Regions from separate parts of the Cetobacterium sp. ZWU0022 genome, predicted to be linked through region 2. Evidence: riboswitches for the same ligand, from Rfam matches in the RefSeq annotation. Region 2 holds a riboswitch; each other region holds the start of a gene.

Region 1 (7,919 bases), on a different contig from region 2:
GAAAAGAGAAAGAGATATCTCTAGATATAGAAGGAGATGAACAAGACTTCTTTTTAAATGGAGTTATTGAAGGGCGATATAATTTTAGTAAAAACAGGGATATGAATTTCTTTTTTGAAAAAGAGATTGATTCATATAGGGATAAGTTTTTCTATAGAGGAGCTGTTTATGCAGAAGGTCAGATAGAAGATATAGGATATTTAACCCTAACTTATGATACGAATAAAGATAGTGAGGATAAGTTTTTCTCATATCGAGACCCAGAAGAATATTATCCAATCTTTGGTGATAACTCAACCAAAGGATATGTCGGAAAATCTAAAGATAATCTATTTTTAAAAATGGAAAGAGATCAGTCTTATTTACTATATGGAGATTATAAAACTGGAGAGATATTAAATCAAAGATTGCGACTAGGAAGATACGATAGAACTTTGACAGGAGCTGTAGTTAAATATGAAGATGAAAATATTTTAGCAACAGGTTTTATAGCTGAGACCTCTAATATAAAGTATCAAGAGGAGTTTCGTGGTGAAGGAGTTTCAGGACCATATAAACTTACTAGAAGAGATATTGTAGAGGGAAGTGAAAAAGTTGTGCTTATTGTTAGAGATAAAATAAGTGGGCTGATTTTAGAGGAAGAGAATTTAGTTCTAGGCGACGATTATACTCTTGAATATGATTTTGGAAGACTGTATTTTTCAGAACCAATACCTAGTATGGATTTGAGTTTCAATCCAATATACATTAAAGTTTCATATGAAGTTGAAGATGATAATGGAAAGAAAAGTTTAGTTTATGGTGGAGAAGTTAATTATAAACTAAATGACAAAATGATAGTTGGAACTTCTGTTTTTAAAGATGAAAGAGAGACCGAGAAACAAGAGATTATGAATCTACACGCAATTTATGAAACTGAAGATACCTTGGTTGTTGTTGAACAGTCATTTACAACAGATGAGTTAGGTGAAAGAGGAAATGCTACATCTATATTTGCACAGTATGAAAAAGAAAATTTAAAAGCTGAGGCAATATATGAAAGAGCAGACCCTGAGTATAATAACGAAGATGCGAATGTCGAGGATGGTATTAATAGAGCAAAAATAAATATAGAATATGGATTTGAAGAAAAAGGAAAAATGAAGATTGAATCATCTTTAGAAGAAAGAGAATTGGAAAGTGGAAGTAAAGAAAGAAAAATTGATACATATTTAGGATATGAAAGTGAATGGATGAAAAACTTTAAATATGAAGCAGGATTGCGTCAATATATTAAAGAAAATATAACAGAGTTAGAAACTACCTATAGTCTTGGTGGAAGAATAACTTGGAAGGGAATGGAAGATGATAAACTGAAATTGTTTTTAGAATATGAACAAGGCATTGAAAATCCTGATCAGAAAAGAATAGCAATTGGAGCAGATTACAAATTATTTGATAAAACATCTGTGTATATGAGGCATGAATTAGTTTCAGAGCTTAGTGATTTCTATTACTTAGAGGGAGAGGAAGAGGGAAATAGAACAGTATTCGGAGTAAAAACAAACTATTTAGAGACAGAGATATATTCAGAGTATCGAGAGGAGAATGATGATGAATCCGTGATTCCTGAGTTTGCATACGGACTTAAGAGAAAATTTAATCTGATGGAAAATTTAGAGATATTTGGAACTTTTGAAAGAGTTAGTGCTCTAAGTAGTGAGGAAAATAGTGAAACAAATCTAACTGTTGGTTATGATTATGAGGATATAAATTTCGGAAGAATGAGAGGAGAGTTTGAATTTGAAATAGAAGATAAATCTTCATTTTTGAATAAGCTTAGTTATGGAAAACAATTCAGTAAAAGTACATATTTTATAGCTAAAAATAGATATTATATTGAAGGAGATGAAGAAGAGAATAGATTTTTAATTGGATTAGCTTATAGAGATGCAAAAGATAATTCATACCATTCTCTTAATAAGTATGAGTTTAACTATTCGAAAAATATTGTAGATGAAAATTATAAAAAATATACACATATAATAAGAAGTGCTCATAACTTTCAAAGTAAAATAAACAGTGAAAAAAATATAACGCTAGCTGCGAAAAGCAGTAATATAAAATATGATGGAACAGAAAGTAGTTATAGAAGCTATTTACTTGCAGGAGGAATAAGTTATGATCTTTTTGACAACTGGACAGCTGGAATTAATTTGGCAACTTTATTTGATAGTGAAAAAAATATAGATTATGGTTTAGGATTCGAACTAGGTTATATATTTAAAAGTAATTTATGGTTATCTTTAGGATATAATTTTGTTGGTTTTAGGGATAAAGATTTTGATCCAAATGGAGAATTAGCTCAAGGATTGTTTCTAAGATTTAGAATGAATATAGGAGATATGTTTGATAGATTTAAAGAAAATGGAAAGAAAGAACCTCCAGAGAAAGTAGAGATAGTAGATGTGTATAATTTACCTAAAGAAAAATAATAAAGGTTATTTATTTTATGAAAATGTGATATACTATTAATCTGAGAAAATGTTATGGAGGAATTTCCAATGAATGAGATATTAGTAAAAATTTCAAAAAAATATATGATGGCTTTAGAAAAACAAAGTCCTGAGGATAAAGAGAGTAATATAATATACGGAAAGATATTAAATATATTAGAGAAAAATCCTGAATTAAATCTTTTTGGTCTTTTAGAAGAGTTAAACAAAGGAAAGAAGTTTTATGAGAAGAACAAAGTCAGAAATCGTAGAGATAGATTAACAAATCTAGATATTATGATAAAAAATGCAAATACAATTGTAGATAATCTTTTAGAAGAAGATGAAGAGAGTCTAAGAAGAATAGAGAGAAGCTTAAATAGAAGTGATATTTATAGAGATAGAATGGCTATGAATATTTTATTAGCAGAGTTTCCATCACACGAGTTACACGAGGTTTATTATACAATAAAAAATGATCAATGTAAGAAGTTTTTATTAGAAGTTGTAAGCGAAATAAGAGCTGAAAGATAAAAATAAGACATCCTTTGTAATAGTAATTATACTGTTATGAAGGATGTCTTTTATTGTGAATTTGATTATGACAATTAATTATAACGAGCTTTTAAAGTGAAATTCCCTGAATATATTCCCGGAGCTTGGTCACGACTTACATCAGTCGAAGCAGCAATATTCAGAATCTGTTTTCCTGAATCAGATAATTCAATAACATCATTTCCAGGAGTAATCCATTCACCAGGTTTATTTATTTGAGTACAATTAAATAAAATTGTGAAACTATTATTCCCATTTTTTAAAGGAACTCTAAAACTATCTCCTTCAGATTTTACACCTTCAAAAGTTATTCTAACTTTCGAATTAGATTCTCCTTGAAGCGAGAAACTAGAAAAAGCTTGATTGAAAGTTCCAGGTAAAATATCGCCGAACTCTAGATCTTTATCAGCTTTTACTGTTAGCGGTTTTAAAACCTTAGCATTAATCTGCATTATTGCTTGATTAGACTGTCCTTCATTTGATAAAAGATTTAGAGACACCACCCCAAATAAAGTGCTTAACATTAAAATTTTTCTCATTAATTCCCTCCTAATAAAAACAAAAAAACCAGCTACACTATAAAGTGTAGCTGGTTGTCATTTAAAAGACCCTGTAGCTTTGCGTCATAAGGTTTCCCTTATTTTGCCAAAATATAAAGACTGTATTAAAATAATATAACAAAAAATAAAAAAAGTCAAATACTTTTATTGTATATTTTAAAATGTAGATTAATTGCAAGGAAAGTTGTTTATTTTACAGTAAATAAAAATATGGAATTAATGGTGTAAATTCTTTAAATATAAGGAGATGAGTAGGATGGTTATTGCATTTGTAGGTGGGATTGTTTTAGGGTTTTTATTTTTTTATAGTCTAGATTTTGGAGTAAATGAAAGTAAAAGATTTAAAAATCCGTCATTATTTATATTTATCACATCTCTAGTGAGAATTATTATTCTTTTAGGGGGTTTTTATTTCTTGGCACAAAATAATGGTTATAACTTTTTTGCAGCATTAATCGGAGCTTTAGTGTCTAGAATATATATTGTATATTTTTATAAGAATAAAAGAAAATAGATATTTAAATATCAACATAATATATATATAGCTCACGGAGTATTCTTTTTTTATAGAATGATTGAAAAAAATACAATGTAATGATAATATACCTCTGTAATGGTTCGAAAGATTAAAAGGGAATTGAGTGAAAAGCTTAAACGGTCCCGCCACTGTAAAGAGGATGAAAATAGGTTAATCCACTGAATTTTTATTTTAAAATTTGGGAAGGAATATGAGTAAAGTGAATCTGAGTCAGGAGACCTGCCATTATAATCTGCGAGGACGGAGAAGAGTTTAAGCTCTTCTCTCAAATTTAAAATTATATTTGGGAGGTTATTTTTATGAAAAAATTATTATTATCACTATTTTGTTTGTCATCAGCATTAATTCTAGCTCATGGTGAAGAAGCTTTTGAGGACTCAAATTTTTATACAGGGGGAAAAAGTGCTATAATTATGACACATTTTGGAACTACACATAAAGACACGAGAGCTAAAACAATCGATAGAATCAATCAAAAAGCAATTAAGGCTTTTGAAGGAAAAGCTGATGTTTTTGAGGCTTATACTTCGAGAATTGTTGCTAAAAGAGTAGAGGCTAACGAGGGAATAAAGAAGTATAATCCGAGTGAAGTTTTGACTTCATTAAAAAAACAAGGGTATAAAAATGTTATTATACAACCAACAAATATAATAGATGGTGTGGAAATGGAGTCAATAAAAAGAGAGGTTTTACTTCATTCAAAAGATTTTAATAATTTGAGAATAGGGGATGCACTTCTAACAGATCCACATCATTATGAAGACGCAATAAAGGCGATAATGAAAATAGCAGCACCTCTAGGGAAAAGAGAAGGAGTAGTTTTAGTAGGACATGGAACATATAATTCTGCTACTTCAGCTTATGCAATGTTTGACTATATGGCAAAAGATATGAATGAACCAATTTATGTGGGAACAGTTGAAGGATATCCAACTTTTGAAACTGTTGTGAGACAATTGAAAAAAGCTGGAAAGAAAGAAGTTGTCTTAATGCCTATGATGTTTGTAGCTGGAGATCATGCAAAAAATGATATAGCTGGAGATTGGAAAGAAAACTTAGAGAAAGAGGGATTCAAAGTAAAAGTAAAATTAACTCCTTTAGGAGAGATTCCTGAAATTCAAGATATGTTTGTAGGGAATGCAAAATTTTTAGAAAAGCATAGAAGTATTGATATTATAGAAAAAAAAGCTGGATATGCAAAAAGTAAAGATATTTAGTATTAAAATTAACAAATTTTGTATATAATGTAGATGAGGTGATTTTATGAAAATTAAAAATATCGATTCAAACTTAAATATTCATGAGATTTATTTAGCCGGAGGATGTTTTTGGGGAGTAGAGGCTTATATGAAAAAAATATCTGGAGTGATAGATGTTGTTTCAGGTTATGCTAATGGTTCTACAGAAAATCCAAGCTATGAAGATGTTATATACAGACATACAGGTCATGCCGAAACAGTAAAAGTGATTTATGATAGAAATATTATAGATTTACCTCTACTTTTGAAATATTATTTTAGAATTATTGATCCAACTAGTTTAAACAAACAGGGTAATGATAGAGGAACACAGTATCGAACAGGGATTTATTATACTGATTTAAATGATAAATCAATAATTGATAAGGAGATATTAATTCTACAGCAAAGTTATTCTGAAAAAATTCAAATTGAGATAAAAGTTTTGGAAAATTTTTATTTGGCAGAAGAATATCATCAAAATTATTTAAAGAAAAATCCAAATGGTTATTGTCATATTGATTTAGAAAATTTTGAATCTATTTTAGTTGATAAAAAATAAAAAAATAAAAAGATAAAACCCCGTTTTAGTTTTTAACTATACGGGGTTTATTTTTTTAAGTTATTCAGCTCTTAAAGCATCTATAGGATTAAGTTGCGAAGCCTTTTTAGCTGGTGTGACTCCGAAGATAACTCCGATGAATGTTGAAACTCCGAGTGCTAATGATATTGAAAATATCGAAAATACTGGAGGGATATTTACAAAGTATCCAATTATAAGAGCTAACGAAACTCCAATAACTACACCTACAACTCCACCGATTCCTGTTAAAATAACAGACTCCATTAAAAATTGAATTAGTATATCTTTGTTTGTAGCACCAATTGCTTTTCTTATTCCGATCTCCTTTGTTCTTTCAATAACACTAACTAACATTATATTCATAACTCCGATTCCACCAACAAAAAGTGAGATACCAGCAACAAAAGTTATAAATAGATTTAAAGTACTTAGAATTTTATCAAATGAAGCAGCAGCATTACTCATAGTTTCAACTTGATATAGTCCTTTAACTCCGCTAATATCCTCTAAAACTTTATTAGCAGCACTCATATCAGTAGCTAACTCTTCAGGGTTTTTAGATTCTACAATTATAGAGTTGTATCCTCCTGTAGATAGATTATAAACTTTATCATATGTGTTAAGTGGGGTTCTCATAAATCTAGGGATTCTTTGTCCACCCATAACTTTCACAAGTTCTTCTAATGGATTTTTAAAAACTCCAACAATTTTATAAGTGATAGGGCTATTTTTTCTTCCAATAGCAAAAGACATCTCATTTCCAACAGCATTTTCTGAACTACCAAAAAGACTTTTAGCGGTAAGATTATCTATCACTAAGATTTTCTCACCTTTTTCATATTCAAATGGAAGAAAAGCTCTACCGTAAAGATATTCAGCTTTGTCAATTTTCTCATAGTCTGGAGTAGTTGCAGTGAGCTGTATCATCTCACGTCTACGCCCCACTTCAATAAAAACTCTAGTACTTATATTTGCACTTACATTTTTAAAAAGATTAGTTGATTTTAAACTTTCTATTATCTCTGGTTCTAAAAGATATTTCCATCTAAACTCTTCATCATCTTTATCAACTGAGATTGTAAATTTTCCATATCCGCCCTCTTTTAAATCTCCAGTTATATTTTGTTGTCCACCTTTTCCAATAGCAGACATTGTTATAACAGAAGAGATTCCGATTATAATTCCGAGCATAGTTAAAAATGATCTGACTTTATTGCCTCTTAAATTCTGTATAGCACCTTTTAAACTTTCTAAAAAATTCATACATTTCTCACATCCTCGATAACCTGACCATCTTTGAATCTGATAACTCTTTTACAAGCTTTACCTACCTCAGGTTCATGTGTAACTATAATTATAGTTTTCCCCTGTTCGTTCAACTCTTTAAAAAGTTGCATAATCTCTTTCTCAGATGTACTATCTAGGTTTCCAGTGGGCTCGTCAGCTAAGATTATAGAAGGCTCATTTACAAGAGCACGAGCTATGGCTACTCTTTGCCTTTGTCCTCCCGAAAGTTCATTAGGTTTGTGATCTAATCTATCCCCTAATCCTACTTTTTCGAGTACAGCCTTGGCTTTTTGAGCTCTTTCTTTGTGATGAACACCAGAATATACCAATGGAAGCTCAACATTTTCTAAAGCTGATAACTTTGAAAGTAGATTGAATGATTGGAATACAAAGCCAATTTTTTTATTTCTAATTTTAGAAAGCTCTTCATCTTTTAGCTTTGAAACTTCAATTGCATCTAGAATATATTCGCCCTCGAAAGTGTGATCAAGACATCCTAAAATATTCATCATAGTTGATTTTCCACTTCCACTACTTCCCATAATAGCAACAAACTCACCTTTTTCGATAGAGAATGTTATATCTTTTAGAGCATGAAGTTTCATCTCACCGTTTATATAGTATTTATCTAAGTTTTTAATTTTTATCATTGAGGTTTCTTACCTTTCCCTCTTGGAGATTCAC
Region 2 (7,919 bases):
GGAATATGAAATAATTGTTATAGATTCAAAAAATAGAAAAATAATAAAATAATCATTGAAAACTGATTTGTAATAATATTCGTATTACTATTAGTAGTTTATCAAAACGCCCCGAGAAAACCTCTTCCTCTATTAGGGAGAGGATGAATCGGGGCAATTTCAGTTCCTTGCGATTCAATATACCGCTTAATAGTTTCAATCGTTGCTCCACCAGTGCTTAATATGCAAATGCTCTTCTTCTTCATTCACCTCTAAAACACTCTCATCTTTGACACCTAATAATCTCTTTGATATTTCTTTTAAATCCTCCAAAACTTCCCCATCAATACATTTTCTACGATATTTTGTAATTACAACTAAGTGATAAGTTAAATTGTAGATAGAATGCCTATTCTTTTTAAATTCTGTATTCGGAATTCTACTCTCCTTTACAACTAAATTTTAATATGGTATTATCATAGCATATTAAATTTAAAAAATGGAGGTGAAAACTATGAAGACATATAACTTATCTTTTAAATACAGAATCTATCCTAATGAAACTCAAGCGAATACAATTAATCAAACTTTTGGTTGTACTAGACTTGTGTATAATAGATTCTTGGCTCAGAGAAAAGAATTGTATGAGGCAGAGAAAAAATCTGTAACTTACAATACCCAAGCTAAAGAGCTCCCCCTACTTAAACTTGAATTACCATTCTTGAAAGAGGTTGATTCAATAGCATTACAACAATCACTTAAAAATTTAGAAACTGCGTATAAGAATTTCTTTCAAAAGCGTACAGCATTTCCTAAGTTCAAATCTAAAAGGTCAACTAGAAAATCGTACAATACAGTATCTACAAGTAATAATATTAGAATTGAAGGAAATTTTCTAAAACTTCCAAAGCTAGGTTTAGTTAAAACTAAACTTCATAGACAGATACCTCAAAATTATGTAATTAAATCAGCTACCATTAGCCAAGAACCTAATGGTGCTTACTATGTTTCTTTACTAACTGAATTTGAAAAGGATATTAAAGAAGTTCCAAGCGATAACAATATTGTTGGTCTTGATTTTGCTATGTCTGAACTTTTTGTTAGCTCCGATAACCAAAGGGCTCACTATCCTAGATTTTTTAGAAAGTTAGAAGCTAAACTCATTAAAGCTGGAAGAGAATTATCAAGAAAAGTTAAGTTCTCCCAAAATTGGCATAAAGCAAAATTAAAAGTTGCTAAAATTCATAACCTTATCAAAAACAGTAGAAAAGATTTTTTACACAAATTATCAAATGAACTTGTAACTAAGTATAACGCAATAATACTTGAAGACCTTAACATGAAAGGCATGAGTGCAGCATTGAATTTTGGTAAATCCGTCGCTGATAATGGTTGGGGAATGTTTACAACCATGCTTCAATACAAATCAATGTTTTTAGGTAAACAAGTAATAAAAATCGACAAGTGGTTTCCATCGTCAAAAACTTGTTCATTTTGTGGTGCTATAAAAGCTGAGTTACCAGTATCTTCAAGAGTTTACAAATGTGATGAATGTAACTCAGAGATAGATAGAGACTTAAACGCAAGTATAAATATTCGTGAGGTTGGTAAAGAGCTACTAGCCTATTAAAGCATATATCAGGGTAGGGACTACCCGTAGAGCGTGATTAATATATCCGACATGAGTCAGATACTTCCCACGAAGCCCCGCCCTCTATTAGGGCGGTGGTAGTTCACGTTCCAGAACTTTCAACTGCATTACCAAGATTAATGGGATTAATAAAATAATATAGTTCAAAAGAGGAAAGGCGATTCGATTTAGAATCGTCTTTTTTGTATTTTTACAGGAAAATAAAAGACATTCAACATGTCAAATTTGCATTCAAAAAAATAAAAAATGGATTATATAATTAACTATATAAATATGTTATTATAATTCAATGTAAAACATTAATTTTGATGTCCAAATAGATTTATAAAATTTATGAAGATGTTTGTAAAAAAGTTGCCTAATCCTAATAATATATACAGTAGACAGGGTGGTTAATATCCATCCTGTCTGTATTTAGGGTGAAATATTGTTGCAAAAATATCCTAAATGAGTTATAATAATACCGAAAGATAAATACGGCAAAGTAGAGGAAACTCTATGACGCAAAGCTATAGGGCCTTTAAAATGGCAGCCAGTTGCACTTAGTTATGAACAACTCATAATATAGGTGTATTTTTTTTATAAAAATACAACTGTTTTATAGAGTCAAAAACTTTTAATATTAGGGGTGTTACTATGTGTAAAATGATGGAAATTAAAAATGAATTAAAGAAGTATCATATCAATTATACTCAAGAGGAGATACTATTTACGATAAACGAAACTCCAGGAATTACATTATGTGAGTTGACAAAAAGAATGCAGTTATCAAAAGGATCTGTATCATTATGTTTAAAGAAGTTAGAAGAGGAAAAACTTATACAAAAGTTTGGAACTTTTGATGACAAAAGAGTATTCAAAATTCATCCTACAAAGATAGGAAAAGATTTATACAGTAAAATTAAATTTATAAAAATTGTAAAAATATAAAAACTCCTTCAAAAATAAAGGAGTTTTTTATTTTATAAAATTGGAAGAGTATACGCTTTGATAAAAGGATACTCTTTATCGGAATTCAGTTTTTCAAAAGTTATAACACAGTTTATATCAGAGTTAGAAAGATAGTTTTCTAATTCATCTGCTTTTATAAAATTCAAAATATTCATATTTTCTTTTAGAAGAAATCTATTTTTTATAATTGGGAAGAGGAATGTTGGAATACGGTCAAAAACAACAAGTGTATTTTTAACGCTACTTAAACTTTCCTCGTGGGAACTCCACATATATAAAAAGATAACATTTGAAAATTGTATATTTTGATAGATTTTTCTTAGAGTAAAGAAAAGTTGAAGACATTTTAATCTATCCTCTTCAGGTAGATTGAATCGTAAAAACTCTAAGTCACATATTTTTAAAGGAATACTTTTGTCATGAGCTAAGCTCACTTTGTTGACAAATTTCTCCAAGAAGTTTGTTTTTGTTATCAGTAGAGATAGATTTTTAAAAACCATCGCTTTTACAGTGTTAATCTCTTTTGAAAGTGAATTTCTCCTTTCGTATAAACCACCATCACAGAATTTTAAAGTATCTAAAAATATGTTTAAGTTTTTTAAAAGTATCTTGCCCATAAAAGAGATTTTAAAAAAACTATAGCAAGATTTCAGTTTCTGATTTCCTATAAAATCTTTAAAATATATTTTGAACTCATTGAAACTCAAAGAGTCTATTGTAGGTTCATCTGGATCCGCTAAATTACCATAGATTATAAAGAAAGCTTTTAGAAGATTTTTGTTTTGTGAAAAATAATCAAAGCTATACTCATTTATAAAGGTATCGACATCTTTATTTAACTTTATATGAAACTGCTCATCAAAAAAATCAAGATAATCTTTTGTAATTATAGTTGGAAGTTCTTCAAACTCAACAAATAGTTTATAAAGATATGATAAACTAGCAAGCTTTAAGTTTTTTTCACTTCCTGAAATAGATATCCCCTTCGCATTTGAGCTATTGATATCTAAATCATAGATGCTAAGAGCTTCTTTAGCGAAAGCCAAGTCAGTTCCGATAACCCTTCTTGAAACCTCTAACAAGCTAGAAAGACTATTTAAATTTATGTATCTATCTCTTAAAAGAATTAAAATTATATAAAGAACTCTATTCTCTTTTGTAAAACGTTGCTCCTTTTTCAAATCACCTAGAAGAGTTGTATTTTTACAAATACAGTTAATCATAGATTGGATTGTAGGTTTGGACTCTTCTGAATCTGTGAAGGAGTAGATTTGTTTTATATAAAGATTAACATTTTGTTTATCCATTTTCAAAAACTCTGCGATAAAATCTGTCGTTTTGTATGACGTATATTCTAATAATTTACAGATTCTTATGTGGTTTGTATTAATATTTATTTTCATAGCAAACTGCTCCTTAAAATTATTATTTCATTGGGCAATATTATAACATGAAAAAAGGAATAAATCAAAAAAAGGTCTTAATTATAAGTTAAGACCTTTTAAAACTTCCTCTAAGATATGGTTGTTAACAAGATTAAGTATATTTAGATAGTTATATGAATCTAAAAGTTTAATATTTTGGTAGATATAACTTTCATCACTTAAAACCAGATTATACTTATGGTTATACAAAGTTGTATTCAATTTATAGAGGAATGCAGGCTCGATATGAAAATTTATATCAGGAGCTTTTACTTTTAAATTATCTTTTAAGTAGTGATCATCGGATATTGTAATCTCATTAAATAGTAAAAGGACATCCTTTACTAACTCTTTATTATGTTCAATTATAATCTTTTTTAAAATGCTCACAATTGAGATTTTATCATGGAAAAATAGTTTGAAATTTAATTCTTTTAAAATATCATCTAAAATATCGATTAATTTCTCATCTGACTGGTCAATAGGAATATTTTTTACTTTAAGTATTTTGTTTTCATATTTAAAAAATGAGATACAGATTTTTCTTAGAAGAATTGTTTCTAAATCTGAATCTAATTTTGAAAAATTTAATCTTTCTTTTATTTTCGATATAAGAATATCTCCTTTATTTCCAATCTCTTTTTCGAAGAAAGAGAGATTGTTTTTTATATTGACCATAAAAATGAAGGTTTGTTCTTGAAAACTTTTATCATACTCTTTCATTGTTAGAGATATAAAAGCTCTCAAATCTTCATATTTTGAATAATCTAAATTAGGTACTTTTAAATCAAAGCCGCCAAGAGTTTTGTTCAGCACAAAAAGTGTTGAAAGAAATGAAATTATAAAATTAGTACTAGAAACCTCAGCTTTTTTTAATGTCGTGTATAATTTTTCAAAAAGTTCCATAAAGTTATATTCAACTAAAACTGAAGCTAAAAGCGAATCTTTTTTTAGGGTAAAATCTCCGTTGATGAAGAATTTTACAAGCTTCTTGCAGAAAACATACTTGCACTCCTCTGAAACGTGAGTGATTCTAACTCCTTTACCGCTTTGGTATGTATATGTAGTACCAGTCGAATCTAATATCTTTTTGATATCTTTGAAGTATCTAACAATAGAGCTTCTAGAAAGATCTAAAATCTCTTTTTCAACCTCTAAGTTTATAAATTTATTGTGTATAAATTTAATAAAAAGATAATCTGAAATCTCATTAGAAGTGATAAAATCCTTTCTTGAAAATATATTTTCCCACTGTTTAATACTCAATGTTAAAGAAAATTCAGAATCCTTTACTTTAATACAGTCAAAAGAGTTGTCTTTTAGAAATTCATTGATCTGTACAATATTTTTTTGAATAGAGTTTTTTTCAACATTGACATATAAAGCCAATGATTCTGGAGAAAAACTCCCTTGAGATAAAAGTTTTAAAATATTTACATTTGTAGAATTCATAGTATTCCCGCCCCCTTTTTAGTAATACTAATACTGTTAGTATAGTAGCATAAAAGAGACAACTAGAAAATACGAAAAATTTCATGATGAATGAAAAAAAATGGGTAAAAAAGTTCATATTTAGAAATAAAAAAAGATACAGATTGACTCTATATCTTTTAAAATGATGGTGGATTTGAAACCCACAGAACTTTAGCGATTCCTTTTCCACAGTTAGAAAGGTAGTGGTTTTTTCCAGAGCTATAATAAAAAGATTCTCCTTTTTTAGCTTTAAAAATTTTATCGCCTAAATGGATATTTATCTCTCCCTCTAGAATATATCCAAACTCCTGTCCATCGTGAGCAATCTCCTCTTTATATCTCCCACCCTCTTCAATAGTTAAAAGAATAGGTTCCATCTGATTTTTTTGAGCATTCGGAATAATCCACTCAACTTTGTACTTTAATTTTGAATCGATGACTTCAAAAGCGTCATTTTCATCAAAGACGATTTTTTCTTCACCGTCATCACTAAAGAAATCTTTTAAATTTGTTCCAAGACCCTCAAGGATATCTCCTAAATTTGCGATAGATGGAGATGTAAGGTCTCTTTCTACTTGAGATATAAAACCTTTTGAAAGTTCGCAACGGCTAGCTAATTCATCCTGAGTAAGGTATTTCTCCTGTCTTAGTCTTTTTAATTTTTTTCCGATTTCCATCTAAATCTCTCCTTAAATTATCGATAATTATAGTATATTCTCTTTTCTAGAAAAAATCAATTGACAAAAATCTAAAAATTTAATATTATATTGTAAAAGTTAAAAATATTAAATTTCAAATATATTTTTTTAAACAAAAGTTTAATATTTTAAGAATTGAATTTAATTTTTTGTTAAAATAATGTAAAAAGTTTGTTAAAAAACTGAAATCGGGGAGGAAAAATTGAAATTAGAAACACTTGGAAGACACATATTAATTGAATTTTACAACTGTGATGAGGAGATACTAAAGGATCCAGTTCTTGTGGATAAGCACATGAATGAGGCGGCAAGAATAGCTAATGCCACTATAGTAGAGTCAGTATTTCATCACTTTAATCCATATGGAGTATCAGGAGCGGTAATAATATCGGAATCACACCTTGCGATACACACATGGCCAGAGTATGGATATGCAGCAGTAGATGTGTTTACATGTGGGGATAAAATAGATCCATGGACAGCCTTTAAATTCTTAGAGGATGTATTTAAATCAGATAGAAGTGAATCGATAGAGGTACCTAGAGGAATGGTAGATAAAATCAGAAACTATTCGACAAAAGAGTTAGGAAAAATTACCTTCAAACCTGAGGAGGAGTAAAAAGATGTTAGATTTATGGTTTACAGAGAAGTGGTCAGAAAATACAAAGTTTTCTATAAAGGTTAAAGAGCATCTATATTCAGAAGAGACACCTTTTCAAAAGATAGATTTCTTTACATCAGATGAGTATGGAAGATTCTTTACATTAGATGGAATGATTATGATAACAGAGAAAGATGAGTTTATATATCACGAGATGATAGCTCACGTTCCTATGTGTACGAATTTAAATATAAAGAGAGTTTTAGTTATCGGTGGAGGAGATGGAGGAACTGTAAGAGAACTTACAAGATACAACTCTATTGAAAAAATCGATATGGTCGAGATTGATGAGAGAGTTGTGAGACTGTCTCAAAAGTATCTACCGTTTACTTCGGATAGATTAGAGGATGAGAGAGTAACTCTTATTTTTGACGATGGATTAAAGTTCGTTGAGGAGTGTGAGAGTGGGGCTTACGATCTTATTTTGGTTGACTCAACAGACCCTATCTCAGTAGGAGAGGGATTGTTTACAACTGAGTTCTACAAGAACTGTTTTAGAGTTTTAAAAGAGGATGGGATTTTAGTAAATCAACACGAATCACCATACTATGAAAGATATGCTACTGAGATGAAAAAAGCTCATGAGAAGATAAAAAATATCTTCCCAATTGCAAAGGTATATCAATTCCATCAACCAACTTACGCTTCGGGGCATTGGCTATTTGGATTTGCTTCTAAAAAGTATGACCCGGTGTCAGATTGTAATGAGAGTGCATGGAACGCTTTAGGATTAGAGACAAACTACTATAATACAGATATCCAAAGAGCGGCATTCGCACTGCCAAACTATGTGAAAAAGCAATTAGAAAAATAAATCTATATATATCTATAAAAATGAGAGGAAAAGAGATATCTTTGCCTCTTTTTTTTGAGGATTTTTAACCAAGATATTGTATAATAGACAAAGAAGTAAATAAAGATTTAGAGGAGGATTTATATGATTTTAATAGTTGTTTTAGTGTTACTAGCATTATTAGTAGCTTATGGTGTAGGAATCTACAATAAGCTTGTTAAAGAGAGAAACTTTGTGGATGAGGCGTTTTCAACAATCGATGCGTATTTGAAGAAAAGATATGATCTGA
Region 3 (7,919 bases), on a different contig from region 2:
TTTAGTTAGTGGAACAGATGGTGTTGGAACTAAGTTGATGTTAGCTTTTGAAATGGATAAACATGATACGATAGGACAAGATGTTGTGGCTATGTGTGTTAATGATGTTTTAGTTCAAGGAGCTATGCCATTATATTTTTTAGATTATATAGCGGTTGGAAAAAATTACCCTGAACAGATTGAAAGTATTGTAAAAGGTGTAGCGGATGGATGTGTAGCTGCAGAGTGTGCCTTAATAGGTGGAGAAACAGCTGAAATGCCAGGAATGTATAGCGAAGGACATTATGATATTGCTGGATTTACAGTTGGAGCTGTAGAGAAAAAAGAGTTAATAACTGGAGAGGGAATAGAAGAAGGAGATATTATAGTTGGAATATCTTCTAGTGGAGTTCACTCGAATGGATTCTCTTTGGTTAGAAAGATAATTAAAGATGCTAATCTAGATTTGAAAACAGTTTATGAAGGATTCGAAAAATCTTTAGGAGAGGAGTTACTTACTCCAACAAGAATATATGTAAAAACAGTAAAAGAGGTTTTAAAATCAGTTTCTGTTAAAGGGATGTGCCATATAACAGGTGGAGGATTCTATGAAAATATTCCAAGAATAATACCTGAAGGATTAGGAGTAGAGATTGATAGCAAGAATGTAAATGAGCTAAAAATATTTAAATTTTTAGAGGAAAAAGGCGGGGTACCTAAAAAAGAGATGTTTAATGTATTTAACATGGGTGTTGGATTTATATTTGTAGTTTCAAAAAATGAAAGAGAAAATATAATCTCTAAATTGAAAGAGTTAGGGGAAAATCCTATGATTTTAGGAGAGGTTGCTAAGACATCAGGAGTAGAAATTAAATGGTAAATATAGCTGTGTTTGCTTCTGGAAACGGGGGTAACTTCCAAAGAATAGTAGAAGCTCAAAAAACGGGTGAAGGTAAAGGGTATGAAGTTAAACTTCTAATTGTCGATAAAAAAGATGCTTTTGCAATTGAAAGAGCAAAAGCCTTAAATATACCTTGCTACTTTATAGATCCAAAAGAGTTTAACACTAAAATGGAGTTTGAAGAAAAGATAATTGAGATATTGAAAAAAGAAAAAGTTGAATATATTGTGCTTGCAGGATATATGAGAATAATCTCTCCAGTATTATTAGAGGAGTTTTTCAACAAGATAATAAATATTCATCCAGCTTATTTGCCAGAATTTCCTGGCAAAGATGGGATAGGAGATGCGTTTAAAGCTGGCGTGACGAAAACGGGTGTGACAATTCATTATGTAGATAGTGGAGTTGATACAGGGGAAATAATATATCAAGAGAGAATAAAAATAGAAGAAACTTGGAGTTTAGATGATTTGAAAAAAGCAATACATGATGTAGAGCATAGAATATATCCAATGATTTTAACAAAGTTATTTAAAAAGGGAGAATAAATAGATGAAACGTGTGTTAATAAGTGTATCTGATAAAACTGGAATTGTAGATTTTACTAAAAAATTAGTTTCGTTAGGGTATGAGGTTATCTCAACAGGAGGAACTAAAAAAACATTAGATGAGGCTGGTATAAAAACTTTAAGTATATCAGATATTACAAATTTCCCAGAGATAATGGATGGAAGAGTAAAGACGTTACATCCAAATGTTCATGGAGCTTTACTTTGCGTTAGAGATAATGTAGAGCATTTGAAAGCTTTAAAAGATAATAAGATAGATATGATAGATATGGTTGTTGTTAATCTGTATCCATTTAAAGAGACATTATCAAAAGTTGGAGTGACTCACGAGGAGTTAATAGAAAATATAGATATTGGTGGGCCAAGCATGTTGAGATCTGCTGCTAAAAACTATAAATCAGTTACGGTTGTGGTAGATCCAAAGGATTATGATGTTGTAATAGCGCAACTTGAAAAGTCGGGAGATACAGAAGCGGAAACGAGAGAAAGATTAGCTGCGAAAGTGTTCAGACATACATCGGCATATGATACTTTAATAGCAGAGTATCTAACTTCAAAAGTAAAAGAGGAGTTTCCGGAAAGTATAACTGTTACTTATGAGAAAGTTCAAGATTTAAGATATGGAGAAAATCCGCATCAAAAAGCAGGATTCTATAAAAGTAGTTTTGCAGGATATTCAATAGGAAATGCAGTTCAACTTCATGGGAAAGAGTTATCTTATAATAACATTCAAGATACAAATGCAGCTTTAGAAATTTTAAAAGAGTTTACTAAGCCAACTGTAGTAGCGGTTAAGCATATGAATCCTTGTGGAGTTGGAAGTGGAGAAAATATAGATGTAGCTTGGAATAGGGCTTATGAAGCTGATAAAATCTCTATATTTGGTGGAATTGTAGCAGCTAATTCAGTTATAACAAAAGAGGTAGCGGAAAAGTTATCTGCACTATTTTTAGAGATTGTTATAGCACCTGGATATGAAAAAGAAGCTTTACAAATAATAACTCAGAAGAAAAATATAAGAGTTATGAAATTAGAGTTGAATTCAAATATTATAAATAAAAAGAAAATTACTTCTGTTATGGATGGAGCATTAATTCAAGAGTTTGATGAGAAAAATATCTCTAAAGATGAACTTGTTTGTGTTACTGATAGAAAGCCTACGGAAGATGAAATAGAGGATTTAATCTTTAACTGGAACGTTGTTAAACATGTGAAATCGAATGCAATAGTTGTTGGAAAAGCTAATCAAACTATTGGAGTTGGTGCAGGACAGATGAATAGAGTTGGAGCTGCAAAAATAGCTTTAGAACAAGGTGGTGAAAAGTGTAATGGAGCAGTGATGGCTTCAGATGCATTCTTCCCAATGGCAGATACAGTAGAGATGGCTGCGAAATTTGGAATTAAAGCAATTATTCAACCAGGAGGATCAATAAAAGACTCGTTATCTATCGAAGAGTGCAATAAGCATGGAATAGCTATGGTATTTACAGGGGTAAGACATTTTAAACATTAATTTTTGGAGGAGTTTATGAAAGTTCTTGTAATTGGAAAAGGTGGAAGAGAGCATGCGATTGCATGGAAGGTAAAAGAGAGTCGACTAGTTAAAGAGGTATTTATAGCTCCAGGAAATGTTGGAATGGAAGAGATTGGGAAACTAGTAGATATTTCTGAAGAAAATATAGATGAACTTGCAACATTTGCACAAAACGAAAATATAGATTTGACGATAGTAGGTCCTGAAAGCGTACTTGCTTTAGGCGTTGTGGATGAGTTTGAAAAAAGAGGTCTTAAAATATTTGGACCAACTGCAGCTGCTGCAAGAATTGAATCAAGTAAAGATTTTGCGAAAGAGTTGATGAAAAAGTATAATGTTCCAACAGGAGCTTATGAAACTTTTGAAAGCTTAGAGTTAGCAAAATCATATGTTAATCAAAAAGGCGCTCCGATAGTTATAAAAGAGGATGGTTTGAAAGCTGGAAAAGGAGTAACAGTTGCCTTTACAAAAGAGGAAGCGATAGAGGCTTTAGAGATAGCATTCTCTATACCTAATAATAAAGTTGTAATAGAGGAATATTTGGATGGTTTTGAATTTTCTATTATAGCTTTAACAAATGGAGAGAGAGTAATTCCTTTAGAAGTTGCTCAAGATCATAAAAGAGCTTATGACAATGATGAAGGGCCAAATACAGGTGGAATGGGTGTGTATTCTCCAGTAGGAAAAATAGATTCGAATGTTGTAAATGAAACTTTAGAAAAAATATTAAAACCTATGGCATCTGGAATGAAACAAGATGGAATTCCGTTTAAAGGTTTTCTATTTGGTGGGATTATGTTAACCAAAGATGGAGTTAAAACTATCGAGTTTAATGCAAGATTTGGAGATCCAGAAGCAGAAGGGATTCTTCCAAGAATGAAATCTGACTTTGTTAAAGCCATATTAGATTTAATGGATGAAAAAGAGGTTAAACTAGAGTGGGATGAAAGATATACAGTGGCTGTTGTTATGGCTTCTGAAAACTACCCGAAATCATCGACAATAGGTAGTGAAATTGAAATTCCTCAAAATTTAGAATCCATAGTTTTCCATATGGGAACAAGAAAAGTAGATGGAAGATTAGAGACTAATGGTGGAAGGGTTTTATCGGTAGTAGCATACGGAAATACATTAGAAGAAGCTAAAGAAAGAGCATATTTGGATGTAAAAAAAATAAAATGCAAAAAAATGTTTTTTAGAAATGACATAGGCTCAAAAATGTGCTATAATAACGAAAATAAATAAAAAAAGACCTGCACAATACTAAAAAAAAGTGCAGGTCTTTATTTAAAATATTCAGAAAAATTGGAGGGAATAGAAAAAATGATGAATGGAAAAATAATAAAAGAAGCGATTACTTTTGATGATGTACTACTAGTTCCAGCAAAATCTGAGGTATTACCACATGAAGTTAGTTTAAAAACAAGACTTACAAAGGATATCGAATTAAATATTCCGGTCCTAAGTGCTGCAATGGATACTGTAACAGAAGGAGATTTAGCAATAGCTTTAGCTAGACAAGGTGGAATAGGATTTATTCATAAAAATATGAGTATAGAGGATCAAGCTGCTGAGGTAGATAGAGTAAAGAGAAATGAAAGCGGAATGATAAAGAATCCTGTTACTTTAACAAAAGATTCAACTGTATGGCACGCAGAAGAGATAATGAGAAAGTATAAAATTTCTGGATTACCAGTTATTGAACAAGATGGTTCTTTAATAGGAATTATTACAAACAGAGATTTAAAATATAGAAAAGATATGGATCAATTAGTTAGTGATATAATGACTAAAGAAAATTTAGTAACAGCTCCAGTAGGAACAACTTTAGAGCAAGCTAAAGATATCTTATTAGAAAATAGAATAGAGAAACTACCAATAGTAAATGACGAAGGTCAATTAAAAGGATTAATTACAATAAAGGACATCGATAATTTAGTTGAATATCCAATGGCTTGTAAAGATTCTCAAGGAAGATTAAGAGTTGGAGGAGCTGTAGGAGTTGGAGCAGATACTCTAGAAAGAGTTAAAGCTTTAGTAGATGCGGGAGTAGATATTATAACTGTAGATTCGGCTCATGGACATTCAAAAGGTGTTATGGCAAAAATAAAAGAAATCAGAGAAGCTTTCCCGACTTTAAACATAATTGGTGGAAACATAGTAACGGCAGAAGCAGCTTTAGATTTAATAGATGCAGGAGTAGATGCTGTTAAGGTAGGAGTAGGACCAGGGTCTATCTGTACAACAAGAGTTGTAGCAGGAGTAGGAGTTCCTCAATTATCAGCAGTAAATGATGTTTATGAAGTTTGTAAAACAAGAGGGATTGGAGTTATAGCAGATGGTGGAATAAAATTATCTGGAGATATGGTTAAAGCTTTAGCAGCAGGAGCTGATTGTGTAATGCTTGGTGGACTTTTAGCAGGAACGACAGAAGCACCTGGAGAAGAGATTATATATGAAGGAAGAAAGTATAAAGTATATGTTGGAATGGGATCTATGGCAGCAATGAAAAGAGGATCGAAAGACAGATACTTCCAAAATGACGCTAAGAAATTAGTTCCAGAAGGTATTGAAGGAAGAGTTGCATATAGAGGAAGCTTAAAAGATGTAGTTTTCCAAATGTGTGGAGGAGTTAGAGCTGGAATGGGATACTGTGGAACATCAACAGTTGAAGATTTAAAAGTTCATGCAAAATTTGTTAAAATAACAGGAGCAGGATTAAAAGAAAGTCATCCGCATGATATTATAATAACGAAGGAAGCACCAAATTATTCTAAATAGATATAAAATATTGACTTTGTAGGACGTATTGATTATAATGATTATAATTAAGAAACGTTTATAAGTGGCAAAGTAGAGGAAACTCTATGACGCAAAGCTATAGGGTCTTTAAAATGGCAGCCAGCTGCAATAGTCTTTGTGATTATTGCAGCTTTTTTTATTTTTTTTTATTGAGGGAGGATAGATGAAGAGGTTAGTAGTTTTTTTAATGCTGTTTATTAGTTGTTTAGGTTTCTCGGAAGAGAGATTAACAATAACAGTACCTTCAAATACAACGGATATGTATTTGTATAAAGATTTAGAAAAGGGTGAATATCAAGGTGTTTACGCAGAGTTGTTAAAAAAAGTTTTAGAAGGAAAAGAGATTGAAGTTTCATTAGATAAAGAGAATAGTGACATGATGTTGAGAACTATTGAAACTTTAGATGGGAAGAAGGAATATGATTATTTGGATACTCCTATGATTTATAGGATAGGTGTTATTACAAATAAGAATTCGATGCTGTCAAACTTAGGAGAGGCTAGATATTTGAAAGCTGGATATATTCCTGGACAACATGGAATTAGAGAGATGAAAGAAAGATATAGCAATTTAACTTTAGATAAAATTGAAGTTAAGAATATTGATGAAGGATTAGAAAAATTAAAGAATGGTGAGATAGAGATTTTTATTGCACAAGATTGGTATGATAAAAATTTAGGTGATGTAGATTATAAACTTTTAGAGAATATAAGGTATAATGAACAAATAGCTATAAAAAAGAGTTTAACTGAGCTTTATGAAAAAGTGAAAAAAAGTTTAGATGAATTACCAGGTGAAGAATTTCAAGAGATTTTATCTGAAAATAGAGTGTCGTTTTATAAGTATTTGTTAAAAGATACGCCGAGTTATGAAAAAGTAACAGATAACTATAAAGAGATAAGAGTTAAATTGGGAAAAGATAAATTTATGTTGCCGTTTTATTATAAGCAGAAACAAAATTATCAGGGATTAACTATTAATATAGTTAAAGAGATTGAAAAGATAATAGGTATTCCTTTTAGTTTTGTGAAAGATGGAGAGTATGACATAGAGGGAATTGCTATCGAAAACTCTTTGGGAAGAGTAACTAAAAATTATACAAAACCTTATTATGAAATGAAATTGTCTGTGGCAAATAGAAAGTCAGATGGGTTTATTCAGAATTTATCTGATTTAGATAGGGCTAAAATTTTAGTTTTAAAAGGTGATTATAGTTATATATATTTAAAAAATATTTTGAAAAATAGTGAAATAGAAGAAGTAGAAACTTATGAAGAGGGGTTAAATAAATTATTAAATCAAGATGGAGAGTATCTGGTAGGATACTTTAATATATTGACAGGAGTAATAAGTAATAACTTTTTGGATGATAAAATAAAAGTTGCAGGGATATTAAATGATTCTTTTGGTGTTAGTTTTGGAATTAGTAAAGAGAAACAAGAGTTATCAAATTTAATTGAAACTATTTTAGAAAGTTTCACGATAGATAAAACTGTAATAGATAATAATATTTTAAAAAATTCAATAGTAACACAAAATTATAAGTTGATTTTAAAAATATCAATACCAGTAGTGATATTTATAATAATTTTAATAGTATTAATAATTAAATCTGAAAAAAATAGAAAAAAAGCAGAAGAACTAAGTTTTTCGTTGATAGAAGTGCTAGAAATGGCTAATCAATTGAATGACGAGGATACTGGAGATCATGTGAAGAGATTAGGTATGTATTCGACACTTTTATCTGAAAAAGTAAATCTGCCAAAAGAAACAAGAGAAAGTATCAAGAGATTTTCATCTTTACATGATATAGGAAAAGTTGCGATACCATCTGAAATATTAAAGAAACCATCTAAGTTAACAGAGGAAGAGTTTAAGAAAGTAAAAGAGCATGTAGAAATAGGGTATGACTTGGTAAAAAAATTGAAATTAGGAACTGTTGCAGAGAATATCGTAAGGTATCATCATGAAAAATGGGACGGTAGTGGTTATCCGTTAGGAATAAGAGGTAATGAAATTCCTTTAGAAGCTAGAATTGTTTCTATTGTGGATGTTTATGATGCTTTAAGACAAAGAAAGTTCCATAGAGATGCATTGACACATGAAGAGGCTTTAGAAGTTATAAGTAAAGAT
Region 4 (7,919 bases), on a different contig from region 2:
GCTAAGAGTAAAGTTAGTGGCGATGTTCAAGAGAAGTTTGATAATGACTATGAAAGAGTTACTCTATCAGTTGGATATAGATTTAACATCTGGTAAAAAGCATTTTTCAAATAACTCCTAATTTATTAAATAGTTAAAGGTAGAATCTGAATATTTGATTCTACCTTTTTTCATATTCTAAAAAAAAATAAAGAGGTGATTGAACATCACCTCTTTCATTAATTTTACTTATACCCAACAACTTTTGCATCGTCAATAATTCTAAATGTAAATGTTTCTGTTACAAATAGTTCAACCTCTTTATTACAATGCCCTTGATAGCCTAAAGAGAAGTCTTCAGCTAAAACTAACTCAATATTTTCATCATCATAAGGAAGTAAAAGAGCACCAGTTATATTATTAGAAACAATCACTGGCATTCCAAGTATTTTTTCTAATCTTTTTACTAATGGATTATTCAAATTTACCATATTTAAATATATATATTTTTCAAGTCCCACAACTAATGCATAAGGTCCTTTTGCAAATCCTGTATTTCTTAATTTCGAAACACCATACATTAAATTTTTTATAGTTTCCTCTTCTGTCTTTCCAAATTCAATTAATTTAGATTCATCTTTTAAGAGTCCAACTATACACGCTTCATCTAATCCAAAATAAATCGCTTCCTCTTCAAATTTTGCAGCTTTTTTCAAAGCCTCATCTAAATTTGTATAATCTATATCTTTTGCACCTCTATCAAGGTTATCTAATTCCCATCTATTCAATGTGAAAGTTATTCTATTTTCAACAAACGGTTGGATTTTATATACTCCATAAGCTAAATCATCCTTTTTATGAATAGCTAATCTTCCTGTGTTAAGACCTCCATTTCCTACACCTACCGGTCCTGTAACTTTCACAAATCTTCTAGCTGAAAGTTGAGTAGTTAAAACCTCTCTCGCTCTATCTTCTATATCTTTCCATACATTTGCACTTATTGGTGCTAACTCTTTTTTTAAGAAATCCATCTCTTTACCCCCTTATTTTTTTAATGATCCTATATTTAACGATCTTGTATTATTCATCTCTTTTACCTCTTCTTTTATAGGAGCTCCATCTCTTCCCATAAGTTGAGCTTCTATTCCCACTATTTTACCCTGTCTAAATATATAATCCTCTAACTCTTTTCCAAATTCAAATTCATTTCTTCTCATCCATTCAATCACCATAACAGCATGTTCCATCTCTTCATTTCTATTATGAATCAAAATCTCTTTTAATTCTGGATCTTCGGCCATTTCAGCTCTTTGATTATAGTCATCTACCGCTTGTAATTCCTCTTTTAAACTTTGAATTGCAAAGTCTAAATCTGTCGCTTTTTTACTAATTCCACTCAGCATAAAACACCTCCACATTTTAAAACAATCTCTAATTTGTTTATTATGCCATTTCTTCTCATTTCCTTTTTTAATAAAAAATAAATTTAATTTTGATGCTTCAAATAGTAATTCAAATAAGGAAAATTTGAAATATAGATTACTTTCATTTTTTTTGATATTATAATATCGTACTATTGTTTTATATTTTTGAAAAATACGGTATTTTTATTTTAATTTTTTATTTTAATTTTAAAGAATTGGGGGAGAAAGCCATGATTGAAAAAAAGATATTATTTTAGCCCAAAGTGGTGATGAAGAATCAATCGAAAAAATTCTAAAAGAGTATCATGGAACAATTTATAAAAATAATCTTTCTTTCTTTTTAAAAGGAGGAGATAGTGATGATTTAATGCAAGAGGGGTTTATTGGACTCATGAAAGCAATTAAATCTTATGATGAAAGTCGAAATGCTTGTTTTAGCACTTTCGCAAACCTTTGCATCAGAAGACAGATGATTACAGCTGTAAAAAATCACAACTCTGACAAATATAAAAATTTAAATCAAGCTATGCAAGGCGAAGGATATTCAACTCATGAAGAAAATGTTCACTACACCTCACCATCTTTAGGTTTCTACTCTCCAGAGGATATATTTTTAGGTAAGGAACTTGTTAATCTTCTTACAACTTTCCTTAATGACAATCTAAGCTTTTTAGAAAAAAAAGTTTTCACATATCTTTGCAAAGAATACACATATATTGAAATTGCTGATTTTTTAAATGAGCCACCTAAAAAAATAGATAATACTATTCAAAGAATTAAAAAGAAAATTATCTCATATCTACAAAATTATTCAAAATAATAATATATATTTCAAACAAAAAGGAGAACTCACAATTAAGTTCTCCTTTTATACTATTAATACTTTTTCATTAACTCTTTTACTTTCGAAACAACCTCATCTTTAGATATTTCTAAAGTTTCATTTGTTCTTCTTATCTTTAACTCAACAATTCCTTCCGCAGCTTTTTTACCAGCAACTACTTTAAACGGATATCCTATTAAATCTCCATCTTTAAATTTGAATCCGATTCTTTCGTCTCTGTCATCTAAAGCTACATCTATATTAGCATCTCCAAATGCATTATAAATCTCTTCAGCTAGAGCTACTTGATCCTCAGCTTTCATATTTGCAGGAATTACTTCAACTACAAATGGAGCTATTGATGATGGCCAAATAATTCCATTCTCATCGTTATTTTGCTCGATTGATGATGCTAAAGTTCTTGAAACTCCAATTCCATAACATCCCATCTCAATAACTTGACTCTTTCCATTTACATCTAAGAATGTTGCATTTAGAGCTTTAGAGTACTTATCTCCTAATTTAAAGATATGTCCACTTTCTATTCCTCTTGCACTTGCTAGCTCTCCTTCACACTTAGGACATTTCTCTCCTACAGTTACTGTTCTTACATCTGCAACTATTGAAGCTGTGTAATCTCTTCCGTAGTTTGCATTTATAAAGTGTGTATCTATTTTATTTCCACCAGCTGTATGGTTAGAAATACCAATTATACTCTTGTCAGCTATCAACTTAATTTTTGTTTCATCAATTCCTACTGGTCCTATGAATCCTTTAATTAATCCTAATTCCTCTATTTCAGTATCATTTAATAATGCAACATCGATTGTATCAATTATATTCTTTAACTTAACTTCGTTTACTTCGAAGTCTCCTCTTATAAGAACCATGTAAACTTCATCTGTTACAACATCTTTATACATCATAGCTTTTACTGTTTGTGCTGTAGGTATATTTAAAAACTCAGCAATCTCTGTTATTTTCGATACATTTGGTGTATCCATTAGCTCTAACTCTTTTGCTTCTACTTTTGGCACATCAGTTATTATACTCGTTGCAGTTTCAACGTTTGCAGCATACTCACATGATGTACAGTAAATGATTTCATCCTCTCCAGATTCTGCTAATACATGGAACTCTTGTGATCCACTTCCACCGATAGCTCCTGAATCAGCTTCAACCGCTCTGAATTTAAGTCCACATCTTTCGAAAACTCTTGTATAAGCTGCTTTCATATTTTCGAATTCTTCATCTAAAGACTCTTTTGTTGCATGGAATGAGTATGCATCTTTCATCATAAACTCTCTTCCTCTCATAAGTCCAAATCTAGGTCTTCTTTCATCTCTAAATTTAGTTTGAATTTGGTATAAGTTTAATGGTAAGGCCTTATATGATGATATATCATTTCTAATTATATCTGTTATTACCTCTTCATGTGTTGGTCCTAATGCGAACTCTCTTGAATGTCTGTCTTGAATTCTCATCATTTCAGCACCCATTACATCCCATCTTCCACTCTCTTTCCAAAGTTCTGCTGGTTGTAAAACTGGCATGAATATCTCTTGAGCTCCAGCTCTATTCATCTCTTCTCTTACGATGTTTTCAACTTTCTTTAAAGCTTTTAAACCTAAAGGAAGGTATGTGTAAACTCCACTCGCTAATCTTTTGATCATACCTGATCTAAGTAATAGTTTATGACTGATTACCTCTGCCTCTTTAGGAGTTTCCTTTAGAGTCTTTACATAATATCTACTTAATCTCATATTTCCTCCACTCTTTTAATTAATTTTACCTCATATTTTATCATAACATCTTTTACGAGGTCAAACTTTTGTTAAACTTTTCATCAATATCCTCTTCTAAAACTTTATGATTTATCTTTCCTTCATTTTTTATTAGATATTCGGTACATATATCCTTAACCAATTTTATAGTTTTTACATCATGAACTATATCTATAAATTTCAAGTCACTTAATCCGCTTTGTTTCACACCGAAAATCTCTCCCGCTTTTCTGAGTCGCAGATCCTCTTCAGCTATTTTGAATCCATCCTCTGTATTTTCTAAAACTTTTAATCTAGCTGCTGAGTTGTCATTCTCAGTATTTGATAGTAAGAAGCAGTAAGATTGATGCTCTCCTCTTCCAACTCTTCCTCTCAACTGATGTAGAGTAGCTAATCCAAATCTCTCTGAATTTGTTATAACCATTATACTTGAGTTAGGCACATTTACTCCAACCTCTATTACTAAAGTTGAAACAAGTATATCTAAATTATGATTTTTAAATTGATGCATCACTTCATCTTTTTCTTTATTTTTCATTCTTCCATGTAAAATTCCTACTTTATATCCTGGGAGGTTTTTTGATACTTCTGCATATAACTCTTCTGTTGATTTTGCCGATAGTTTATCGCTCTCATCGATTAATGAAGCTACAAAATACGCTTGCCTTCCCTCTTTTAATTTTTTATCTATAAAATAATACATCTTTTCTTCATCAACATCTTCACTTATCCACTTAGTCTTTATAGGCTTTCTTCCTGGTGGAAGTTCATCTATCACAGATACATCTAAATCACCATATATACTTAAAGCTAAAGATCTTGGAATTGGAGTTGCACTCATAACTATTAGATTTGCCAAAATCCCTTTATCTCTCAATCTTTTTCTCTGTAAAACTCCAAATCTGTGTTGTTCATCTATCACTACTAGACCAAGTTTATTGAATTGAACGCTATCCTCTATTATAGCATGTGTTCCTATGACAATATTCGTTTCTCCAGTTTCTATTCTTTTTAATAACTCATCTTTTTTCTTTCCCTTTATGCTACCTGTCAAAAGATCTACTTTTACATCCAAACTTTCTAAAGTTTCATAAATAGATAAATAGTGCTGAGTTGCTAATATCTCTGTTGGAGCCATCAACACTCCTTGATATCCATTTTCTACCATATATAATAGTAGTAAAACTGCAACTATAGTCTTTCCGCTTCCTACGTCACCTTGAATTAGATAGTTTATAATCTTACCTGCATTTAATCCTTTATAAATCTCTGTTATAACTCTTTTTTGAGCAGTTGTTAATTTAAATGATAAACCTGAAAGATACTTTGAAACCAGCTCTTTTTTTCCTTCTATTTTATAGATTCCACTGTTTGTCAAATCAACTTCAAAACGCTTTTGTAAAATACCCATCTCCAAAACTAAAAGTTCCTCTACTGCAAATCTCCTTTTAGCTTCCTCTAAGTTTCTTGAATTAGTTGGATAATGTATCTCATTTAAAGCTTTTGTTCTTGGCATCAAATTATATTTTTTTAAAACCTCTTCTGGAATATTCTCTTCAAATATATTAACATACTCTTTTAAGGCTTCCTTTAATATTTTTCTTAGATTATTTTGAGTAAACTCTTTTATAGAGCTATATATTGGAAGGATCTCCCCGTTGTTTTCTTGTCCTTTATATAGTTTAAATTCTGGATTCGTCATCTGAAAAGTATATCCTCTTTTTACATTTCCAATAAAAATATACTCCTCACCTATTTTTAAACTGTTTCTCAAATATGGTCTCTGAAACCAAACTACTTCAAGAACTCCAGTTCCATCATTTATAGTGGCTTTTATCATCTTCATTCCAGTTCTTGTGGGTGGAGCTGATATATTCATTATACTTCCTTTTAATACAACATATTCATCACCTTTTAACTCTCCAATTCTCTTTAAGTTTGTTCTATCATCATATGCTCTTGGAAAATAATAGATAAGATCATACAAACTTTCAATATTCAATTTTTTTAATTTCAGATATGTCGCTTTTGATACTCCTTTTAAATTAAAAAGTTCTATCTCTCTATAAATGTTTTTATAAATCATAATCACCACCTTTTTTTTATTATAACACAAAGAAATAGAGTTTTGTACTCTTTATAATACCTGCTATCCATCCCATATAAACCTTTAAAAATCAAGCGTTCGTGAAAATTTTATTTTCATTTTTTTTGAAAAAATTATTTGACTTTTTTTATTTTTTAATATATTATACTTGTATAAATTAAATAGGCAAAGTAAGGGAAACCTTATGACGCAAAGCTATAGGGTCTTTAAAATGACAGCCAGTTGCACTTATCTGAAAAGATAATGTTGCAATTGGCTTTTTTATTTTTTTATCACTTTATATAACTAATCGGGAGGGAACACACAATGAAAAAAATATTAACTTTATTATCTTTAACTTTATCTATGACGGCTTTTGCTAATTCTGTTGTTCAATCAGACACTATGAATATCAATGCGAAAATTGTTAAACCACTAACTGTTAGCCATGACGGGCATATCCAATTTGGTAATCTTGTTCAAAACAGCGGACATAGCGAAAAAGTAAGTAGAAACTTCTTCATTAACGGAACACCTGGACAAAAAATTGAATTTAAGATTAATGATCAAAAATTAGACTCATTTTCAAACAGTCATTTAACTAGAGTTGGAGGAAGTGAAACATTAGATTTTTATACTAGCAATAGAAAAGTAACTAACGGAGATATCTCAAATCCTACTTTAGATAACAATGGAAACTTAACGTTCTCTTTTGATTCTGTAGTTAATGTTACAAACTTACCTGTTGGAGAATACACTGGTTCTTTAAAGGTTGCAGTTAAATATAATTAATATAAAGAAAAACTGAGGAATTGATGTCCTCAGTTTTTTTTATTTCTATAATTGTTCTAATAATTCATCAGATATATCAAAGTTTGAGTAAACATCATTTACGTCATCTAAGTCATCTAAAGCTTCATATAAAGCCATAACTTTCTTAGCTGTATCTAAATCAGTTATTTGAACTTTATTGTCAGGAATCATTGACACTTCAGCTTCAGTTACATTATAACCAGCTTTTTTTAACTCTTCAGCTACAGTATTACAATCCGCAGGCTCTGTTAAAACAGTGAACTCTCCGTCCTCCTCTTTAACATCTTCAGCACCAGCTTCTAAAGCAGCCATCATAAGCTCATCAGCATCTAATCCCTCTCCAGTAATGATTATTTCCCCTTTTTTAGCGAACATCCAAGCAACAGCACCATCTGTTCCAAGGTTTCCATTTCTTCTAGAGAAAGCAGCTCTTACTTCTGAAGCCGATCTATTTTTATTATCTGTTACAACTTCTACTATGAAAGCAGTTCCTTCTGGACCGTATCCTTCATATCTAATCTCCATGTAATCTACACCTTCAAGCTCTCCAGTTCCTTTTTTGATAGCTCTTTCTAGGTTATCTTTTGGCATATTAGCAGCCTTTGCTTTATCTATCGCAAGTCTTAATCTAGGGTTGAAGTTAGGATCTCCTCCAGCTTCTTTAGCTGCGATTGTTAACTCTTTTCCTAATTTTGTAAATATCTTTCCTCTTTTAATGTCTTGAGCACCTTTTCTATGCTTTATGTTAGACCATTTACTATGTCCTGCCACAAAAATTCCTCCTCATTTTTTAAAAATATCTATTTAAATTTTATCACAACCCCTAGTTTTTTTCAATATATTTGGGCACTAGGAGTATTTTTCTCTCAACCTCTTCTAATACTTTCTCAGGCGTTATCAAACTATATTTCTCCTCATAAGATAACTTTTCATAACCATCTCCTGTCAAAATATCTTTAGGCTCCAATCCCTCGTGTCTTGGATTGTCTCTTGATAACCACTCCATTTTA

The links. A riboswitch is a leader RNA that binds a small molecule or an ion and turns the genes downstream of it on or off. The one in region 2 is predicted to bind cyclic di-GMP.
Region 1: it holds a riboswitch for cyclic di-GMP, as region 2 does, so the genes downstream of both, L988_RS06495 (DUF4402 domain-containing protein) here and L988_RS12910 (MarR family transcriptional regulator) in region 2, are expected to answer to the same signal.
Region 3: it holds a riboswitch for cyclic di-GMP, as region 2 does, so the genes downstream of both, L988_RS11685 (HD domain-containing phosphohydrolase) here and L988_RS12910 (MarR family transcriptional regulator) in region 2, are expected to answer to the same signal.
Region 4: it holds a riboswitch for cyclic di-GMP, as region 2 does, so the genes downstream of both, L988_RS10140 (hypothetical protein) here and L988_RS12910 (MarR family transcriptional regulator) in region 2, are expected to answer to the same signal.

The regions. Positions count from the first base shown of each region.
Region 1 covers NZ_JRJZ01000082.1:16,519-24,437, forward strand. Annotated here, with positions in the region: gene L988_RS06485 (DUF11 domain-containing protein) at 1-2,474, shown strand, start outside; gene L988_RS06490 (hypothetical protein) at 2,544-3,008, shown strand; gene L988_RS06495 (DUF4402 domain-containing protein) at 3,083-3,568, opposite strand; cyclic di-GMP riboswitch class I at 3,611-3,686, opposite strand; gene L988_RS06500 (ATP synthase subunit I) at 3,846-4,103, shown strand; cobalamin riboswitch at 4,187-4,369, shown strand; gene L988_RS06505 (sirohydrochlorin cobaltochelatase) at 4,427-5,344, shown strand; partial or broken gene msrA (peptide-methionine (S)-S-oxide reductase MsrA) at 5,421-5,924, shown strand; gene L988_RS06515 (ABC transporter permease) at 5,988-7,211, opposite strand; gene L988_RS06520 (ABC transporter ATP-binding protein) at 7,208-7,885, opposite strand; gene L988_RS06525 (efflux RND transporter periplasmic adaptor subunit) at 7,882-7,919, opposite strand, start outside.
Region 2 covers NZ_JRJZ01000191.1:40,866-48,784, forward strand. Annotated here, with positions in the region: gene L988_RS12900 (TIM-barrel domain-containing protein) at 1-52, shown strand, start outside; gene L988_RS14145 (transposase) at 196-417, opposite strand; gene L988_RS12905 (RNA-guided endonuclease TnpB family protein) at 494-1,609, shown strand; cyclic di-GMP riboswitch class I at 2,099-2,174, shown strand; gene L988_RS12910 (MarR family transcriptional regulator) at 2,267-2,560, shown strand; gene L988_RS12915 (HTH domain-containing protein) at 2,593-3,984, opposite strand; gene L988_RS12920 (hypothetical protein) at 4,066-5,457, opposite strand; gene L988_RS12925 (helix-turn-helix domain-containing protein) at 5,616-6,155, opposite strand; gene speD (adenosylmethionine decarboxylase) at 6,379-6,795, shown strand; gene speE (polyamine aminopropyltransferase) at 6,800-7,651, shown strand; gene L988_RS12940 (LemA family protein) at 7,775-7,919, shown strand, end outside.
Region 3 covers NZ_JRJZ01000167.1:189-8,107, reverse strand. Annotated here, with positions in the region: gene purM (phosphoribosylformylglycinamidine cyclo-ligase) at 1-859, shown strand, start outside; gene purN (phosphoribosylglycinamide formyltransferase) at 853-1,428, shown strand; gene purH (bifunctional phosphoribosylaminoimidazolecarboxamide formyltransferase/IMP cyclohydrolase) at 1,433-2,962, shown strand; gene purD (phosphoribosylamine--glycine ligase) at 2,978-4,228, shown strand; gene guaB (IMP dehydrogenase) at 4,307-5,764, shown strand; cyclic di-GMP riboswitch class I at 5,821-5,896, shown strand; gene L988_RS11685 (HD domain-containing phosphohydrolase) at 5,949-7,919, shown strand, end outside.
Region 4 covers NZ_JRJZ01000128.1:1,010-8,928, reverse strand. Annotated here, with positions in the region: gene L988_RS13310 (outer membrane protein) at 1-96, shown strand, start outside; gene L988_RS10165 (family 1 encapsulin nanocompartment shell protein) at 225-1,010, opposite strand; gene L988_RS10160 (hypothetical protein) at 1,023-1,382, opposite strand; gene L988_RS10155 (sigma-70 family RNA polymerase sigma factor) at 1,651-2,223, shown strand; gene L988_RS10150 (proline--tRNA ligase) at 2,280-3,989, opposite strand; gene recG (ATP-dependent DNA helicase RecG) at 4,042-6,102, opposite strand; cyclic di-GMP riboswitch class I at 6,272-6,347, shown strand; gene L988_RS10140 (hypothetical protein) at 6,424-6,888, shown strand; gene L988_RS10135 (YebC/PmpR family DNA-binding transcriptional regulator) at 6,934-7,680, opposite strand; gene L988_RS10130 (glycosyltransferase family 9 protein) at 7,733-7,919, opposite strand, start outside.